Linked DNA regions of Hahella sp. HNIBRBA332. The main gene of each other region encodes a partner of the protein of the gene in region 2 in a complex. Links are inferred from orthologs where the notes say so. Each region holds a gene or a part of one and is shown on either strand. Other genes may lie near its edges. The genes, in order: tsaE and tsaD.

What was found.
Region 1: the proteins of tsaD (region 2) and tsaE are in contact, whole or in part, in a crystal structure (PDB 6N9A), measured with the Thermotoga maritima proteins. The link is inferred for Hahella sp. HNIBRBA332 from one-to-one orthologs. Residues at the interface, in WP_004082750.1 of Thermotoga maritima: Cys10, Asp11, Arg49, His50, Leu82, Gly84, Gly135, Gly136, Glu154, Thr155, Leu156, Asp157, Asp158, Ser159, Glu162, Asp165, Lys166, Arg169, Leu170, Tyr175, Lys213, Thr214, Leu217, Tyr218, Gln221, Arg222, Asn324; in WP_004082108.1 of Thermotoga maritima: Leu37, Gly38, Lys46, Lys57, Val59, Lys60, Ser61, Thr63, Phe64, Thr65, Leu66, Met67, Val69, Pro71, Tyr82, Arg83, Leu84, Asp86, Asp88, Phe89, Asp93, Ile128, Asp130, Glu131, Arg134.

Annotation. Positions count from the first base shown.
Region 1 is NZ_CP132203.1:201,501-209,924, reverse strand. Bases 112-2,898 are described here. They hold tsaE (tRNA (adenosine(37)-N6)-threonylcarbamoyltransferase complex ATPase subunit type 1 TsaE), read right to left. Parts: upstream 1,853-2,898; coding sequence 1,370-1,852; downstream 112-1,369. Other genes in these bases: O5O45_RS01075 (NAD(P)H-hydrate dehydratase), read right to left, coding at 1,858-2,898; O5O45_RS01085 (N-acetylmuramoyl-L-alanine amidase), read right to left, coding at 112-1,340. Outside these bases: more of O5O45_RS01085, read right to left, coding at 18-111; more of O5O45_RS01075, read right to left, coding at 2,899-3,348; tRNA epoxyqueuosine(34) reductase QueG, read left to right, coding at 3,505-4,629; orn (oligoribonuclease), read right to left, coding at 4,618-5,166; small ribosomal subunit biogenesis GTPase RsgA, read left to right, coding at 5,345-6,391; flagellar motor protein MotB, read right to left, coding at 6,398-7,384; flagellar motor stator protein MotA, read right to left, coding at 7,438-8,289; O5O45_RS01045 (HDOD domain-containing protein), read left to right, coding at 8,385-8,424. UniProt on the Escherichia coli protein: Required for the formation of a threonylcarbamoyl group on adenosine at position 37 (t(6)A37) in tRNAs that read codons beginning with adenine.
Region 2 is NZ_CP132203.1:6,493,488-6,501,897, forward strand. The notes cover bases 1,585-4,357. They hold tsaD (tRNA (adenosine(37)-N6)-threonylcarbamoyltransferase complex transferase subunit TsaD), read left to right. Parts: upstream 1,585-2,341; coding sequence 2,342-3,373; downstream 3,374-4,357. Other genes in these bases: O5O45_RS28850 (GatB/YqeY domain-containing protein), read right to left, coding at 1,585-1,642; rpsU (30S ribosomal protein S21), read right to left, coding at 1,779-1,994; plsY (glycerol-3-phosphate 1-O-acyltransferase PlsY), read right to left, coding at 3,386-3,970; folB (dihydroneopterin aldolase), read left to right, coding at 4,106-4,357. In the rest of the region: dnaG (DNA primase), read right to left, coding at 1-1,066; more of O5O45_RS28850, read right to left, coding at 1,199-1,584; more of folB, read left to right, coding at 4,358-4,468; folK (2-amino-4-hydroxy-6-hydroxymethyldihydropteridine diphosphokinase), read left to right, coding at 4,440-4,961; pgi (glucose-6-phosphate isomerase), read right to left, coding at 4,977-6,650; panC (pantoate--beta-alanine ligase), read right to left, coding at 6,684-7,535; panB (3-methyl-2-oxobutanoate hydroxymethyltransferase), read right to left, coding at 7,532-8,326.

The DNA.
Region 1 (8,424 bases), 6.3 Mb from region 2 along the record:
ATCGGAGCGAGGCGTGATCAGGTAGTAGGAATTATCAGGACCTGGCCAATCCGCAGAGACTCGGTAGTCAGCCCGTTATGACTCATCAGATCGTTAAGACTGATGTTGTTTCTCTGGGCGATGCTGCTGAGCGTATCGCCCTTCTCGATGACATATGTCTGCCCCAACTTGCCTTGCCCTGACTGCTTTTTCCAAGCCAGCAAGGTACCCGGCGGCGGCGCATCGACAAAATACTTTTGCAGCCCACCATATATTGCCGCTGCAATTTTCTTTTGGTACTTACTGGTTTTCAGTCGCTGAGCTTCGGAGGGGTTGGAGATAAACCCCGTCTCCACCAGGATGGAGGGAATATCCGGGGACTTCAACACCACGAACCCCGCCTGCTCCACTCTTTTCTTATGCAGACGAGATACGCCGCCTACAGACCTCAACACGCTGTCGCCCACAGTAAGGCTGGCCTTCAGGCTGGCGGTCATGGACAGGTCCAACAACACGCCGGCCAGCACCTGATCCTTATCCTCCAGGCTCACCCCGCCAACACCGCCAATCAAGTCAGACGTATTTTCCTTCTCCGCCAGCCAACGCGCCGTTTCACTGGTGGCGCCGCGTTTGGAAAGCGCATACACGGAGGCGCCATTAGCATCCGGGCTCTTGAAGGCGTCCGCATGCACGGAAACCAGCAAGTCGGCGTTATATTCACGAGCCAGCGCAGTACGGTTGCGCAAAGGCACAAAGTAATCGCCTTTACGCGTCAGACGACTGGAAAAGCCACGCTCTTGATCCAACAACGCCTGCAACTCACGTGAAATCGCGAGCACCACGTCCTTCTCGCGAACGCCTTTAGGACCAAGGGCTCCCGGGTCTTCACCACCATGGCCGGCGTCGATCACAACCACAATATCGCGCTTCTGCGTATGATCATCAGCCTGCTTCTTGACCTGCTGCGCGCCTCCCGATCCATACAGATCGATAACCAAACGATGTCCATATTGGTCATTCGGCTGCAACGCGAAACTTTTCGGATTCACGCCCTCCCTAAGGTCCAGCACGACGCGCAAATCCTTGGCGCCGCGACGGGCGCTACGGATGCGTTGAATTGGCGTCCCTTCGTAACTGACGGCAGAAAAGTCAGTCTCCAAAGTAGCCTGCGAAATATCAATCACCAGTCGATCCGGTTTCGACAAAGCGAACACCTTGTGATCCACTGGTCCACTCATATCAAAAACCAAACGAGTATGGTCCGGCGCCGGCCAGACACGGACATTACTGACCGTGGCCGCTCCTGCAATGGAAGAAATCAGTATCACACTGAGTAATATCAGTCTGAGCGCTACTGTCATCTTGTAAACCTCATTGCCCAGTATAGTCGTTACTCCCGGGACTGCTGCTTTGCATCATACGCCTCCAGCCACTGACAGCCTCGCGTGGTGTGCGCCAGCAGTTTGATTCTGCGGCCTTTCATCAACACTTGAATATCCACCGTCAGGTCAGGCTCCGGCAACAATGGAGCGCCTTTATCAGGCCACTCCACCAAACAAATCGAATTTTCATGGAAATAGTCGCGGATGCCGAGAAACTCCAGCTCCTCCGGGTCCGCTAATCGATACAGGTCAAAATGAAAAACCAGCTTATCTTCCAACTGATAAGGTTCGACCAGAGTATAGGTGGGACTCTTAACCAAACCTGAATATCCCATGCCACGCATCATGGCGCGCGTCAGCGTGGTTTTGCCCGCGCCTAATTGTCCTTGCAAATAGACCACGCCGGGCGCAGCAAAGCATTGCGACAACTCATCGCCCAATACCGCCATCGCCTCTTCATCAGGAGCCACTACCTGCCTGGATGAAAGCATCTGCGTCATACCGTCGCCTCACGCATTACCGCCCCTAACTGCTTTAATAAGTCGCCGGCCATTAGAGAGGCCTGCGCTACACTTTCCGTCGCGGAGTCCGCCGCCGCGCCATGCCAGGCCGCCGCCAGTTCAGCCGCCGCCAATGGAGTCATGCCCTGCGCCAATAATCCCGCCGCAAGGCCCGTTAACACATCGCCCATACCGCCGCACGCCATTCCCGGGTTGCCCGCCTGTACGACCACCAGTTCGTCTTGATCCGGCGCCGCCAGCACTGTCCCTACGCCCTTCAATAAAACATGACAATTATAGGCCTTCGCCAAATCTCGCGCCGCCGCAAAGCGATCCCGCATCACCTCCGCCACCGAGCACTCCAGCAAACGCGCCGCCTCTCCTGGATGCGGCGTCATTAAAGAGCGCGGATTGAGCCGATGCTTACGAGTGGCGATCATATTCAGGGCGTCAGCGTCGACGACCATAGGTTTGTCAGCGTCGAGGCATGTTTGCAGGCACATTTGTCCCCAAGGCTCTTTGCCTAACCCAGGGCCCAGGGCGACCACATCCGCCAACTCCAGCATGGCCAACAGCTCTCCCCGACTGTTGATTTCCCGAAACATGACTTCGGGTAGTCGAGATAGCCCTGCGCCAACATGTGCGGCGCGGGTGGCGCAGGACACCAGGCCACAACCAGCGCGATAAGCTGCTTCCGCCGCCATGATCGCCGCCCCGCCAAAACCAGTATCGCCGCCAACCACTAGAACTCGGCCAAACATACCTTTGTGCGACGATGGCATTCTAACAGGCATTAAGTCGACAGCCTGTGAAAAATCAGAACGTCGGCAGGCCGCCGGGATCTTACTGTAAATGTCAGCGGGAACATCCAGGTCGTCAAACACAAGCTCGCCGGCATAGTCAGGCGCCTCGCCTGTCAGCAACCCCCGCTTCGTACCGATAAAGGTCACCGTCATCGCCGCGTTCACGGTTGCCCCCAGAGGCATACCGGTGTCCGCGCACAAGCCGGAGGGAATATCCAAGGCGATGATCGGCTTGCCGGCCGCATTGATGGCGTTAATCGCCGCTGCATAGTCAGCGCGCACCGCGCCGGATAGTCCGGTCCCCAGCATAGCGTCGACCACGAGGTCGCCACTTATAGAAGAATCAGGGGACCACATAGCCACGTCAACACCGGCCGCGCGGCAACTCGCATAGGCCTGGGACGCCTCACCTTGCAATTTCTGAGGATCGCTCAACGCGAATACTTCGACCTGTAAGTGATGACGGCGCGCCAGTTCGGCCACCACATAGCCATCGCCGCCGTTATTGCCGCCACCGCAGAAAAGAGTCAATCTCGCCGCCTCAGGCCAACGACGCATCAGCGCGCGAAACGCCGAACGCCCCGCCCGTTGCATCAGTTCATAGCCGTTTTCAGCCGCCATGGACTGTATGGCCAACGCGTCGAGCTGACGCACTTGCGCCGCCGTGTATAGGCCCTTCGACATAGGATGGGAAACCCGCGCAGGTGACATTTCAAGAATCCACTTCAATTAATAGCGCTATACATATGTAAATTTTAGCAAAATACTCGAAAAAGACCATTTCGTAAACAACCATGCGCCGATGTGTCACAATAGCCCCCTGGATTAAAGCGGTAACTTATGACGAACGATACTTACAGCCAATCTCAACTTAACCAGTTGGCGGGCGACATCAAAGGATGGGCGCAAGAGCTGGGATTTCAGCAGTGCGGCGTCACTGATGTGAATCTCGGCCGCCACGAAGATGCGCTCAAAGACTGGCTGAGCAAGGGCTATCATGGCTCCATGGGATATATGGCCGACCATGGCGACAAGCGCAGTCGTCCAGCGGAACTGCTGCCCGGCACACTGCGCGTCATCAGTGTGCGCATGGACTATTGGCCGGAAAGCAAAGGGGTAGCGCAAGCACTCCTGGAGCAAGACCAATCCGCCTACGTCTCCCGCTACGCCGTCGGCAGAGACTATCACAAACTTATGCGTAAACGCCTCGCCCAGCTGGGCAAGCGCATCCAGGAAGAAATTGCGGAGTCCGCCTATCGGGTCTTCGTCGACAGCGCGCCGGTGCTGGAACGGGCGTTGGCGCAAAAGGCTGGGCTGGGCTGGATCGGCAAAAACACCATGCTGATCAACCCCAAAGCGGGATCTTACTTCTTCCTTGGCGAGCTGTTCACTGACCTGCCCCTGCCCGTCGACCCGCCCTACCCCAAAAACCATTGTGGAAGTTGCAGCGCCTGCCTGGATTTATGCCCCACTAAAGCATTTGTGGCGCCCAATGTTCTGGACGCACGGCGCTGCATTTCCTATCTAACGATAGAGCTTAAGGGCGAAATACCCGAAGAACTCCGCCCGATGATGGGCAACCGCATCTTTGGCTGCGACGATTGCCAAATGGTTTGCCCCTGGAACAAGTTTTCCCGACTTACCGGCGAAAAGGACTTCTCGCCCCGCCATCGTCTCGACAGCGCGGAATTACTGGAGTTATTTGCATGGACAGAGGAAGAATTCCTCAGCAACACCGAAGGATCTGCGATACGTCGCACAGGACATGAAAGCTGGCTGCGCAATATCGCTGTGGCGCTGGGCAATGCGCCGACGTCGCCAGAGATTATTGCCGCATTGAAGGATAAGTTATCGCACCCTTCCGCCATCGTTCAGGAGCATGTGCGCTGGGCGCTGGCGCGACATGGCGAGCCGCTCGCGGATGCAACGGAGCGGCAGGAAGCGGAAAAATATTCAGTCCGTTAAACGCAGGAAGTGTTCGCGGTAGTAACGCAATTCTTCTACAGACTCTCTGATGTCCTCCAACGCCTGATGCGAGCCTTTTTTCTTGATGCCCGCAGCCACTTCCGGCCGCCAGCGACGGGCCAGCTCTTTCAACGTACTGACATCCAGATTGCGGTAATGGAAAAATTTCTCCAGGTCCTTCATATAACGGGCCAGAAAGCGGCGGTCCTGTCCAATGGAGTTGCCGCACATGGGAGAGCAACCTGCATCCACATGCTGCGCCAGAAAATCCAGCATCTGTTTTTCCGCCTCAGCTTCTCCGATTGTGCTGGCCTTGACCCGGTCCGTCAGACCACTGGTCCCATGTGTATTACGATTCCAGTCATCCATCAGCGCCATAACGCTGTCTGGCTGATGCACTGCGATAACCGGTCCTTCGGCGACCAATTCCAGGTTGCTGGTGGTAACGATCACCGCCATTTCAATAATTCGGTCCGAGTCAGGATCCAGCCCGGTCATCTCCAAGTCGATCCAAATCAGGTTATCGCGACGTGACATAACTTCTCCATCGTTTTACAGTAGCACCGGCGTCAAACGGCGACATCAGAAAAATCAGGCAGTGTAGCGGCATCCATAACCGTTTGTAAGCCTTACGTCGCCAGCAGCATGCATACCCGAGGCCATCAGGCTGTATATTAAACTAGTGTAGTTCATAGGATAGTTAAGCCCCCCTATTATGGCGAAGCGAAAACTCAGCAAACAGCAAAAATGGCGTATCCAGAAGATCCAGGACGAGCGCACCAAACGTGCAACCCGCAAGGAAACGCAACTGGAAAGTCAACTGAGCGGAGGAGAACTGTCAGCGGAGCAAGAGGGGCTGATCATCGCCCATTACGGCCAGCAACTGGCGGTCGAAGCGCTGGAGCCGCCTCACGCAGGTCAGATATTTCGCTGTTACGTTCGCGCCAATATTGACTCCCTGGTCACTGGCGACCAAGTGATCTGGCGGGCCGCCCCGGACAATTCCGGCGTCATTGTCGCCAGACAACCCCGCGAGTCGGCTTTAAAGCGCCCAGACAAATTCGGTCAGCTGAAGCCTATCGCCGCCAACATTGATCAGATTCTAATCGTCATAGCCGCGGAGCCTGAGCCTCATCACAATCTGGTTGATCGCTATCTGGTGGCGTCCGAAGCCGTTGGCATTCCCCCGCTGATCATTCTTAATAAGCAGGATCTGATCAACGACGCCAACCGCGACACACTGCAACAGTTCAAGGATCAATACCAGCAATTGGGCTACGAATGGATCGACGCATCCACTAACACTCAATCCGGCCTGGATGACCTCAAGCAACACCTTGCCCATAAGACCAGCATCTTTGTGGGGCAATCAGGGGTTGGGAAATCCTCATTGATCAAAATGCTGCTGCCGGACGAGGACGTTAAAGTTGGCGACCTCTCAGAAAATGTTCGCAAAGGCACGCACACCACTACTACAGCCAAATTGTTTCACCTTCCGTCCGGCGGCGATTTGATCGACTCCCCTGGCATCCGGGAGTTCGGCTTGTGGCATATTGATGAGCGCACCCTGGAGGACGGCTTCGTCGAATTTCGTCCTCATCTGGGCCATTGCCGCTTCCGTAACTGCCGGCATATCCAGGAGCCCGGCTGCGCCCTGCAGTCAGCGCAGGAAAGCGGCGAGATTCTCGCCAGCCGGATGGAGAGCTTTCTACGCATCAGAGAGTCACTGCAGGAGCAGGACATCCACGAGGAGAACTTGTAAGGCTGATCACCAGGTCAATCCGTCTGCGTTCGGCGCGGGCTTATCGTCTACGGGCAGATCTTTGTCTGGATCAAATTCTGGTTTGCGGCCCTGTCGGTCCAGAGTACGATCCAGCTCTTCCAGTAAATCTGGCGTGGAATAGGCGCTGTCAGCATGTTCAGCGTCTTCGATATCCTCTTGCGTCTTTTTATTCAGGACTAAAATAGAAATGCGGCGATTGACCGGGTTATAGGGCTCTTTTTCATCAAACAGCACAGAGGACGCCAATCCGACCACCCGCGCCATGCGCCCCTCCGGCAGCCCTCCTTCCACCAAGGCGCGGCGCGCGGCATTGGCTCGGTCCGCCGAAAGCTCCCAATTACTGTAGTTGTCTCTGCCCAGAAAAGGCTGAGCATCGGTATGGCCGGAAACGCTGATCTTATTCCTGACTTTAGCGATGCTTTTCGCCAGTTCGAACAAAATATCTTCGAAGTAGGGTCTGAGTTCTGAGCGGCCGCTGTCGAACATCGGGCGTTGCCGTTTGTCGACTATCTGAATACGCAAGCCTTCATCCGTGATATCCAGCAATAGCTGATCCTTGAATGCATTCAATTTGGGGTTTTTCTCTATCTGCGTCATGATTTCCTGCATCAGCCGGGTCAGCTTCTGCTGTTCAAGTTGCGCCGCGAGGTCCTGAATAGTGTCCTCACGCATGCGCACATCTGGCTGATCCTGCGGCTTACCGGCGGTATCTTGAGTCACAGTAACCGTGACACTGCCTTCGAGGTCGATTACATAAGGGCTGCCGCCTTGTTCAAAACCAACAGGATCGGTGAAATAACCAGAGATCGCTTCTTTCTGATCTTCAGTGGCGGCCTCGCTCAGCCATAACACCAGGAAAAACGCCATCATGGCAGTGGCGAAATCCGCGAACGCCACCTTCCAGGCGCCGCCGTGGGCGTGATGACCTTTGCGGACGCGACGGACGATAATCGGCGGGCGTTCCTCCATCATGCCCCACCTCCTTTACACTCCACCCAGTGCGCTTCAGACATGACCGCCGCCACCTATTTGGAGCGGACGTAATCGTTAAGTTCCTGAAAACTCGGACGTACGTCCGAGTTCAGGGCCTTGCGTCCAAATTCGATAGCCAACTGCGGCGCCAGGCCGGTCATGGTCGCCAGTATGCTGACCTTGACGCACTCATAGGCTTTGATTTCCTGCGCCGCCAAGTTATGCATCGCGTGAGAGGCGGGGCCGACAAACCCATAGGCCGCCAAGATCCCCAGAAAGGTCCCAACCAGAGCGGCGGCGACATGCACACCCAATTCATCAGGCGGTCCTCCCAGAGATTTCATCGTGATTACGATCCCCAATACGGCGGCGACAATCCCGAACCCTGGCAGGGCGTCAGCCACACGATTAACTGCATCGGCGGGCTTCTCCAGCTCCTGCATCCGGGTTTCCAGCTCCATGTCCATCAAGCCCTCTAACTCATGGGGAGCCATATTGCCGGTGCTCACTATGCGCAGATAATCGGTAATGAAATCACGCAGTTTATCCATGCGCACAATGGCGGGATAACGATTGAAAATTTCACTGTTGAGAGGATCGTCCACGTCCGCTTCTATCGCCATAACGCCGGAGCGCCGCGCTTTATCAAACAGGTCGTACATCAAACTGAGCAGATCCATATACACTACCCGATTGAAGGGCGACCCCATGATCATTTTCGGAATGGATTGAAGGATCTGTTTGATGACTTTGAAGGGGTTGGAAATAAGAAAGGCGCCAAACGCCGCGCCGCAGATGATAATTAACTCGAAAGGCTGCCACAGGGCGGCCAGTTCCCCGTGCGACAACACATATCCGCCCAACACGCTGGCCAGAACGACGATCACTCCAAGAATTAAAAGCATACCAGGAACATTCTCTGCTGAAGTGACAAGGCAGTCACTATTAACTACTTTTATATTGATAGTTAAGTTCAAAACCGGCGATTTCACAAATACTTATGCAGGATACCGCACCGCCCCAACAATCCATGGCGTGGG
Region 2 (8,410 bases):
GGAATGCGTCCGCGCCTTCGTTTCTGACAAATGTGTCAGGGTCCTCGCCCTTTGGGAGAATCAGGAAGCTGACCTTGTAGCCGTCCTGGAACATGGGTAGCAAGTTATTAAGCGCTTTATCGGCAGCCGCCAAGCCGGCTTTGTCGCCATCGAAGCAGAAGACAATATCCTGGCTGGTGTTCAGCAGGTGACTTAAATTGTCCTCGTTGGTGGCGGTCCCCATGGCGGCGACGGCATTAACTACGCCAAATTGGGCCAGAGAGATGACGTCAAGGTAGCCTTCAACCACGATCAGCTGCTCAAGCTTGCGAGACTGCTTGCGCGCTTCCCATAATCCATATAACACGTTGCTTTTGTGGAATATGGGAGATTCGGGGCTGTTGATGTATTTACTGCGGTCATTGCCAAGCGTGCGACCGCCGAAGGCGATGGTTCTGCCCCGGGTATCCCGGATGGGAAACATAAGGCGGTTTTGGAACATATCGAAGCGATCTTGTTCCTTCTCTATCACCAGGCGCAGTGTGCTGAGCGCCTTGATTAGATTGCGGTCGCTAGAGCCGCTAAGAAATTGACGCTGCGCTGGCGCGAAGCCTATGCCATATAAATCCGCCATTTCGGGAGAGATACCCCGGCGCTTCAGGTACTCCTGAGCGATTCCGCGTAGCGGATGGTTTCCCAGCGCCTGACGAAATGCCGCATCCGCATGTGAGGAGGCGTCATACAAGGATTTGTTTTGGCTGACCTTTTGCTCGGCTGCTCTATCGCGAGGCACTTCCACGCCACAACGTTTCGCCAACTGCTCAACCGCTTCATTAAAGGAAAGGTGTTCTGTTTCCTTGATGAAGTTGATAGCGTCGCCGTGAGCGCCACAGCCATAGCAGTGGTAATGCGCAGGATGATTTTCGTTGTATACGTGAAAGGAGGGAGACTTTTCGTCATGAAAAGGGCAGCGACCTTGGTAGGTTGCGCCAGATTTCTTGAGATTTACCCGTTCCGCAATGAGGCTTGCGAGGTCAACCCGAGAGAGTAAGTCGTCGACAAATGCTTGAGGGATCAGACCGGCCATGACTTTAACCTATTGAATAAGAAAGTCTAGTTGCAGGGAGGCGCCTGCAACCACTCTGACCTGGCGAACTCCTGAAACAGGTCGCCGTAATATTGAGAAACTTCTGGGTGATTAAAATGGTCGCAGAAGAGATCAGGACAAAGCTTTTTTAACTTTCTGCCCGATGACCGCCATATCCGCACGTCCCTGAACCTGTGGTTTCAGGATCGCCATTACCTTCCCCATATCGCGTATCGACTCCGCGCCTGATTCATTTACCGCAGTTTGGATAAATTGATCAAGTTCTTCTTCGCTGAGCGCCTCAGGCAGAAACTCCTGAATTACGTCCAGCTCAAGCTGTTCTTTGGCGGCCAAGTCATCCCGGCCCGCGGCGGAAAATTGAGTGATGGAGTCTTTGCGTTGTTTCGTCATTTTATCCAGAACTTCGAGGACGCGAGCATCATCAACTTCAATGCGTTCGTCCACTTCGATCCGCTTAATGTCGGCCAGAATCAAACGAATAGCGCCAAGGCGATCTTTCTCCTTGCTGCGCATAGCCGATTTCATAGCGTCCGTTAAACTGTCTTTCAATGACATGGCCGAATAGTCTCTGTCCGTATTGGATATTATGAGCGAAGTAGAACTGGAAAATACAAGGCTTGTAAAAACCATAATAACGCCAACAACCCGGCCTCAATAGTATTAAGACCAGGTCAATGCGGGCGTAATTCGATTAATACAGGCGCTCGAAACGTCTTTGTTCGCGTTGAACTTTCTTCGCGTGACGTTTTACAGCTGCAGCCAACTTGCGCTTTCTTTCTGAAGTCGGCTTTTCGTAGAACTCGCGACGACGTACTTCTGAAAGAATTCCTGCCTTTTCGCATGAACGCTTAAAGCGGCGAAGGGCAACGTCAAATGGCTCGTTCTCTTTAATTTTTACGGAAGGCATATCCCCTCTCTATGATCTGCAAAAACCGAATTGGTTAAATTGTGTCAACCTAAATAGGGCGCGCATTGTAATCCTGATAGGCTGTCCTTGTAAAGGTATTGGCCTGTATAAATTCTAACAAATCTGTGCGAGCGGCGCCCAATTTAAAGGTGATTGGGATTGGAATAGTTGCCACGATGGCTATAAGATGCCCGGCTTGGGCGAGCGGCCCAGCTGGTTGCTGCTGCCAGACGTTTGGGCGTTTAGCTGGTTTTTATTGTATTGTCCTGACGTAGACGACAATCAAGAGCGTCCCGATAAGTATGGTGGCCGACCTGTACGGCGATTTGATGATGGCGGAACGGAACATGTTAGTACTGGGCATAGAAACATCCTGCGACGAAACCGGAATTGCGTTGTATGACGGAGAGCGTGGACTGTTGGCTCACACGTTGTACAGTCAGATCAAATTACATGCGGATTATGGTGGCGTAGTGCCTGAGCTGGCCTCTCGTGATCACGTGCGGAAAGTTATTCCTTTGATCGAAGAGGTGCTAAGTCAGGGGGGCGTCACCAAAGGTGATGTCGATGCTATCGCGTATACGGCGGGCCCAGGCTTGGTTGGCGCATTAATGGTGGGGGGCGCAATCGCCTCGGCGCTGGCCTACGCTTTGGATATCCCCACGATTGGCGTTCATCATATGGAAGGGCACTTGCTGGCGCCCATGTTGGAAGAAAATCCACCGGAATTTCCTTTTGTCGCTCTTTTGGTTTCTGGCGGCCATACACAGTTGGTGCGTGTTGATGGCGTCGGCGAATATGAGCTGCTAGGGGAGTCTGTTGACGACGCCGCTGGGGAAGCTTTCGATAAAGTGGCCAAAATGCTTGGCCTGGATTACCCCGGCGGCCCTCAAGTCGCCAAGTTGGCGGAGCAGGGGAATCTGCAGCGCTTTAGATTTCCTCGTCCGATGACGGATCGCCCTGGGTTGGACTTCAGTTTCAGCGGGCTTAAGACGTTTACGTTGAATACGCTTCAGGAGGCGGAAGCCAGTGGTGGCGTTGACGACAATTTGCGCGCAGATGTCGCCGCCTGCTTTCAGGAAGCTGTGGTGGAGACTATGGTGATCAAGTGCCGTCGGGCGCTCAAGCAGACTGGATTGAAACGATTGATCATGGCCGGCGGCGTCAGCGCGAATCGTCGCCTGCGGGAAAAGCTTCAACAAATGGTCAAGGGCGAGAAAGCGCAGGTGTATTATGCCCGGCCGGAATTTTGTACGGATAACGGCGCGATGATCGCTTACGCTGGCTATCAGCGTCTGGCTGCCGGACAAAGAGGAGATCTTGGCGTTGTCGCCACGCCACGCTGGCCTTTAGTGGAATTGCCTTCAATTAAAGGCTAAAGGCGCGGGAGATCAAAGCGAACGCTCTTTGCCCTTGGCCAGATTGATGATGTTCTCTCGGTGTCGAATCAGGATGAACAGCGACAATATGAGGAATAGGGCGAGATGTTCTGGATTAAGTCGCCATGCCACCCAAGGCGCCATTACCGCAGCAGTCAGCGAGGCAAGGGACGAAATTCGCTTCCAATATACGACGGCCGCCCACACTAGCGTCAAAGCGAGAGTTGTCTGCCAGGCCAGCGCCAGTCCCGCTCCCAAAACGGTGGCGACGCCTTTACCTCCCTTGAAATGATGGAATGCCGGCAGCATATGGCCGACAATCGCCGCTACGGCGGTGACGCCTTGTTCATAGGGAGAAAGCCCCAGCATGGCTGCGATGCCGACGGCGGCAGCGCCCTTGGCGGCGTCCCAGAATAGGGTAAGCGCGGCGGGAATAGGGCCGCCGAGGCGGTAAATATTAGTCGCTCCAGGATTTCCGGAGCCCGCTTCGGTGGGATCGGGGAGCTCGAAGTAACGGCATACCCAGTAGGCGCCCATGATGGAGCCGAGCAGGTAGGCGATGGATGTCGCCATAAGAAGTTGAAAAGGATGCTCCATAGGCCCCCTGCAGCTTAAAATAGATCAGACTGCGTAGATTATGAGCCATAATAGAGGTTGCTTGTCTACACCCCTTTGGTCGCTGGGGAGCGCTGCTTCCCCTGTGTATAGATGACGGGCGTATGATTAGGTGTCATGGATACAGTACTTATTGAAGGTTTGCAGGTAGACGCCATAATCGGCGTTTACGAATTTGAGAAGGGATATCAACAACGGCTTTTTGTTGATATCGAGCTGGGATGCGATATTTCTGGCGCCGCGCGTGAGGATAACCTTGATCTCACCTTGAATTACGCAGCTGTCAGCGAGCGTTTGCGTGAGTATGCCGCAGCCAGTCGCTTTCAGCTTATTGAGACTCTGGCGGAGCGGTTTGCTGAATTGCTGCAGAAAGAGTTTGGCGCGCCCTGGTTGCGTCTGACGATCCGAAAGCCCGGCGCTGTCGCGGAAGCGCGTAGCGTGGGAGTAAGAATTGAAAGAGGAGCTCGCAAGAGTGGTTAAAGTGGTTGTTGGTATTGGCAGCAATATCGACCCGGATAAGAATATTGCTCTGGCGCTGGATGCACTGGACGCACACTTTCAGGATCTGCGTTTATCGCCTGTATATGAGTCGGAAGCGATTGGGTTCACTGGCGACGCCTTTATCAATTTGGTGGCGGCGTTTTACACCGAGGAGCCGGTTGGCGCAGTGCAGCGGACCTTGAAGCAGATTGAAGCTAGCAGCGGGCGTACTGGATTGGAATCCAAGCATTCTGGGCGCACGCTGGATATCGATATCCTTACCTATGGGGATGTTGTAGGGGTAGTGGAGGGGATTGCCCTTCCGCGAGGCGAAATAACCGAGAATGCTTATGTTTTGCTGCCACTGGCGGAACTTGAGCCCAATGAGCGCCATCCAGCCTTGAAGGTCTCCTATGCGGAGTTGTGGGAAAAGTACGATCGCGCCCAGCAACTTCACAGGGTCACGTTTAGTTGGCGCGATCAGACTTTCTAGCGGAACCGGGGAAAGTTAGCTCCCGGAACCGTTGGCTTTGCGGAATTTCTCTACCAGTGCGGCGCTGGATGGGTCAAGCGCATCTGTCGACGCGCCGGTGTCCAGCAGCATGGGCAATATACTGTCGCTGAGTTGTTTGCCCAGCTCTACGCCCCACTGATCAAAAGAATTCAAATTCCAGATAACTCCCTGCACGAAAACTTTTTGTTCATACAAAGCGATCAGTGCGCCGAGCGTATGCGGATTGATTTCTTCCATCACCAGCGTGTTGCTGGGACGGTTGCCAGGAATCACTTTATGAGGCGCCAGCTCGTCTGCACGCTCTGATGACATGCCTGCGTCAAGCAGTTCCTGACGCGCTTTCTCAAGAGACTTGCCGCACATTAATGCCTGACTTTGCGCAAAGCAATTGGAGGCCAGCATGGCGTGATGGCGTCCGGCGGGCTTGTGGGATCTCAGCGGAAGTATGAAGTCCGCTGGCGTCCAGCGTGTGCCTTGATGCAGTAACTGGTGATAGGCATGCTGGCCGTTAGTGCCAGCGCCGCCCCAGATAATCGGGCCTGTGGCGTAGTCGACGCTAACCCCTGCGCGATTGACGCCTTTGCCGTTGCTTTCCATATCAACCTGTTGCAGGTGCGCAGGAAGATTCTCAAGCGTCTGGTCATAGGGCAGGATAACGTAGCTGTCCGCGCCCAGGAAATTGTGATACCAGATGCCCAGCATGCCCATCAATACCGGCATATTTTGCTCAAGCGGCGCTGTTTTGAAATGCTGATCCATGGCTTCTGCACCGGCGAGCAAATCTCTGAAGGCTTTCATACCAACCTGCAGCGCAATGGGCAAACCAATGGCGGACCATAATGAGTAGCGTCCACCCACCCAGTCCCACATCGGGAATACATTTTCCGCGTCGATACCGAAATCACGGGCGCGCTGTACGTTGCTGGAAACTGCGACAAAATGCTTGCTCAGTCCCGCTTCAGAACCGCCTTCGCGTAAATACCATTCGCGAGCGGTCATGGAGTTCGCCAGTGTCTCCTGAGTCGTGAAAGACTTGGACTGGACGATGAACAAGGTGGTTTCTGGATTCAGGTTCTCAAGGGTGTAGGCAATATCAGAGCCGTCCACATTGGAGACGAAATGGCAGCGGATGTTTTCCTGCCAATAAGGACGCAGTGCTTCCACTGCAACGCGAGGCCCCAGGTAAGAACCACCGATGCCGATACTGACGACATCGTTGATCGGCTTGCCGCTATACCCTAACCATTCGCCGCGGTGAACCTTGCTGACGAACTGCTCCATTTGCGCCAGGGCGCTGCGGATTTCTGGTTTGATATCCTGGCCATCCACCAGCACTGGCGTATCGGAGCTGTCACGTAGTGCGGTATGGAGAACCGCGCGACCTTCCGTATGGTTGATTGGCTCGCCAGCGAACATAGCGTCGATGGACTTTCTCATCCCTGCGTCTTCAGCCAGTTTTACCAGCATTTCAAGCGTGGCGGAGTTTGCTCTATTCTTGGAGTAGTCCAGAGTGAGCCCCGCCGCACTGAGAGAGTAGCTTTGAACTCTAGCGGGATCGCGGTGAAAGTAATCCAGAATATGGTCGTTGGCGGTGTCTGCAGCATGTTGCTGCAATGCCCGCCAGCTTTCTTTAGCCTTATCGTTAAGCGTTTGAGGCGTGTCTTGCATTGTTTTGAATTTCCTTGGGATTGATGATGGATATCAACCTAGGTGTACGCTGATGTTGTCGATAAGCCTTGTCGTTCCCAGATAGGCTGCCGCAAGTATCGTAATGTCGCTGTCGCTGGCGACAGCCGGAGACAGAGTGTCGCTGTTCACGATATTGAAGTAGTCAGGAACGAAGCCGGCTTCTGTCAGTTTATTGTTGGCTTCTGCGCTGATAGCGGCAAAGTCCTTGTCGCCATTTTCGATCTGCTCCGCACTTTCTTGCAGGAGCTTGTACAGCAATGGCGCCGTTTGGCGTTGTTCGGCGGAAAGGTAGCCATTGCGGGAGCTCATCGCCAGACCGTCCGCTTCCCTCAGGGTTGGGCCGCTCTCAATGACGATGGGGAGATATAGGTCGCGGGTCATTTTGCGGATGACCGCCAATTGCTGAAAGTCTTTTTCACCAAATATGGCGACATCCGGCTGCACCATGTTGAACAGCATGGATACGACGGTCGTGACGCCAGTAAAGTGCCCGGGACGGCTGGCGCCGCAGTGAAGCTCGCTCAGCGCCGGTGTAATGACTTTGGTGTGGCGCTCCAATCCCTCGGGGTACAGCTGATTGACTTCCGGAGTGAACAAAAGATGGTTGCCGGCGGCGACCAACTTTTCTTTGTCTGCGTCCAGGGTTCTCGGATACTTATCCAGATCCTCGTTTGCCCCGAATTGCAGCGGGTTAACAAAAATGGAAGTCACCACATAGTCGCACACCTCCTTGGCTTGTTTGACAAGGCTGACGTGTCCCGCGTGCAAATTGCCCATAGTGGGCACCAGTCCGATGCGTTTCCCTTGCGTGCGCTGCTGCCGGATTGCGGCGCGCAGGTCTTTAATCCTGTGGATGGTGATCATATGTTGAAGCTGTGCTCCTCCGCCGGAAATGCGCCGCTCTTAACGGCTTCCACGTAACCCTTAAACGCTACTTGAATAGAATCGGAACCGGCAAGGAAGTTTTTGACGAACTTCGGTTTTTTGCCTGCGCCGACTCCTAAAAGATCGTGCATAACCAGTACTTGCCCGTCAGTGTATGGGCCTGCTCCAATGCCGACGACCGGCGCGCAGACTTCTTCCGTCAATTGCTTGGCGAGCTTGGTAGGTACGCATTCCAGCAATAATATGTCAGCGCCGGCTTGTTCCAAAGCCTTGGCGTCTTCCAGCATCAACTGGGCCTGGCTTGCTTCTTTGCCTTGCACTTTGTAGCCGCCGAACTTGTTGACGGATTGCGGCGTTAGCCCCAAATGAGCGCATACTGGGACGCCTTGGCGGGAAAGATGGGCAATGGCGTCACAAAGCCAGGCTCCGCCTTCCAGTTTCACCATGTGCGCGCCCGCCTGCATGAGCTGCTTGGCCCCGGCCATAGCCTGCTCTGGCGTGCCGTAACTCATAAAAGGCATGTCGGCGATGATAAACGCGTTGCGCGCGCCGCGTTTGACCGACGCCGTATGGTAAACCATGTCTTCCAGGCGAACTGGAACTGTGCTGTCGTGACCCTGTAAAACCATGCCGAGCGAATCGCCGACCAATATTACCTCAACGCCTGCCTGATCCATTTCGTAGGCGAAGGTGGCGTCGTAGGCGGTCATTACCGCGAATTTTTCGGATTTTTTCTTGAGGTCCAGGAGGGTGCTCAGAGTGATGGACATGCAATCATCCTGTACTGTTGGAGGCAATAGACTAAATGGAAACCTGACGTGAATAAAGTCCCGGATGCGTTGAGGCGTCGTTGC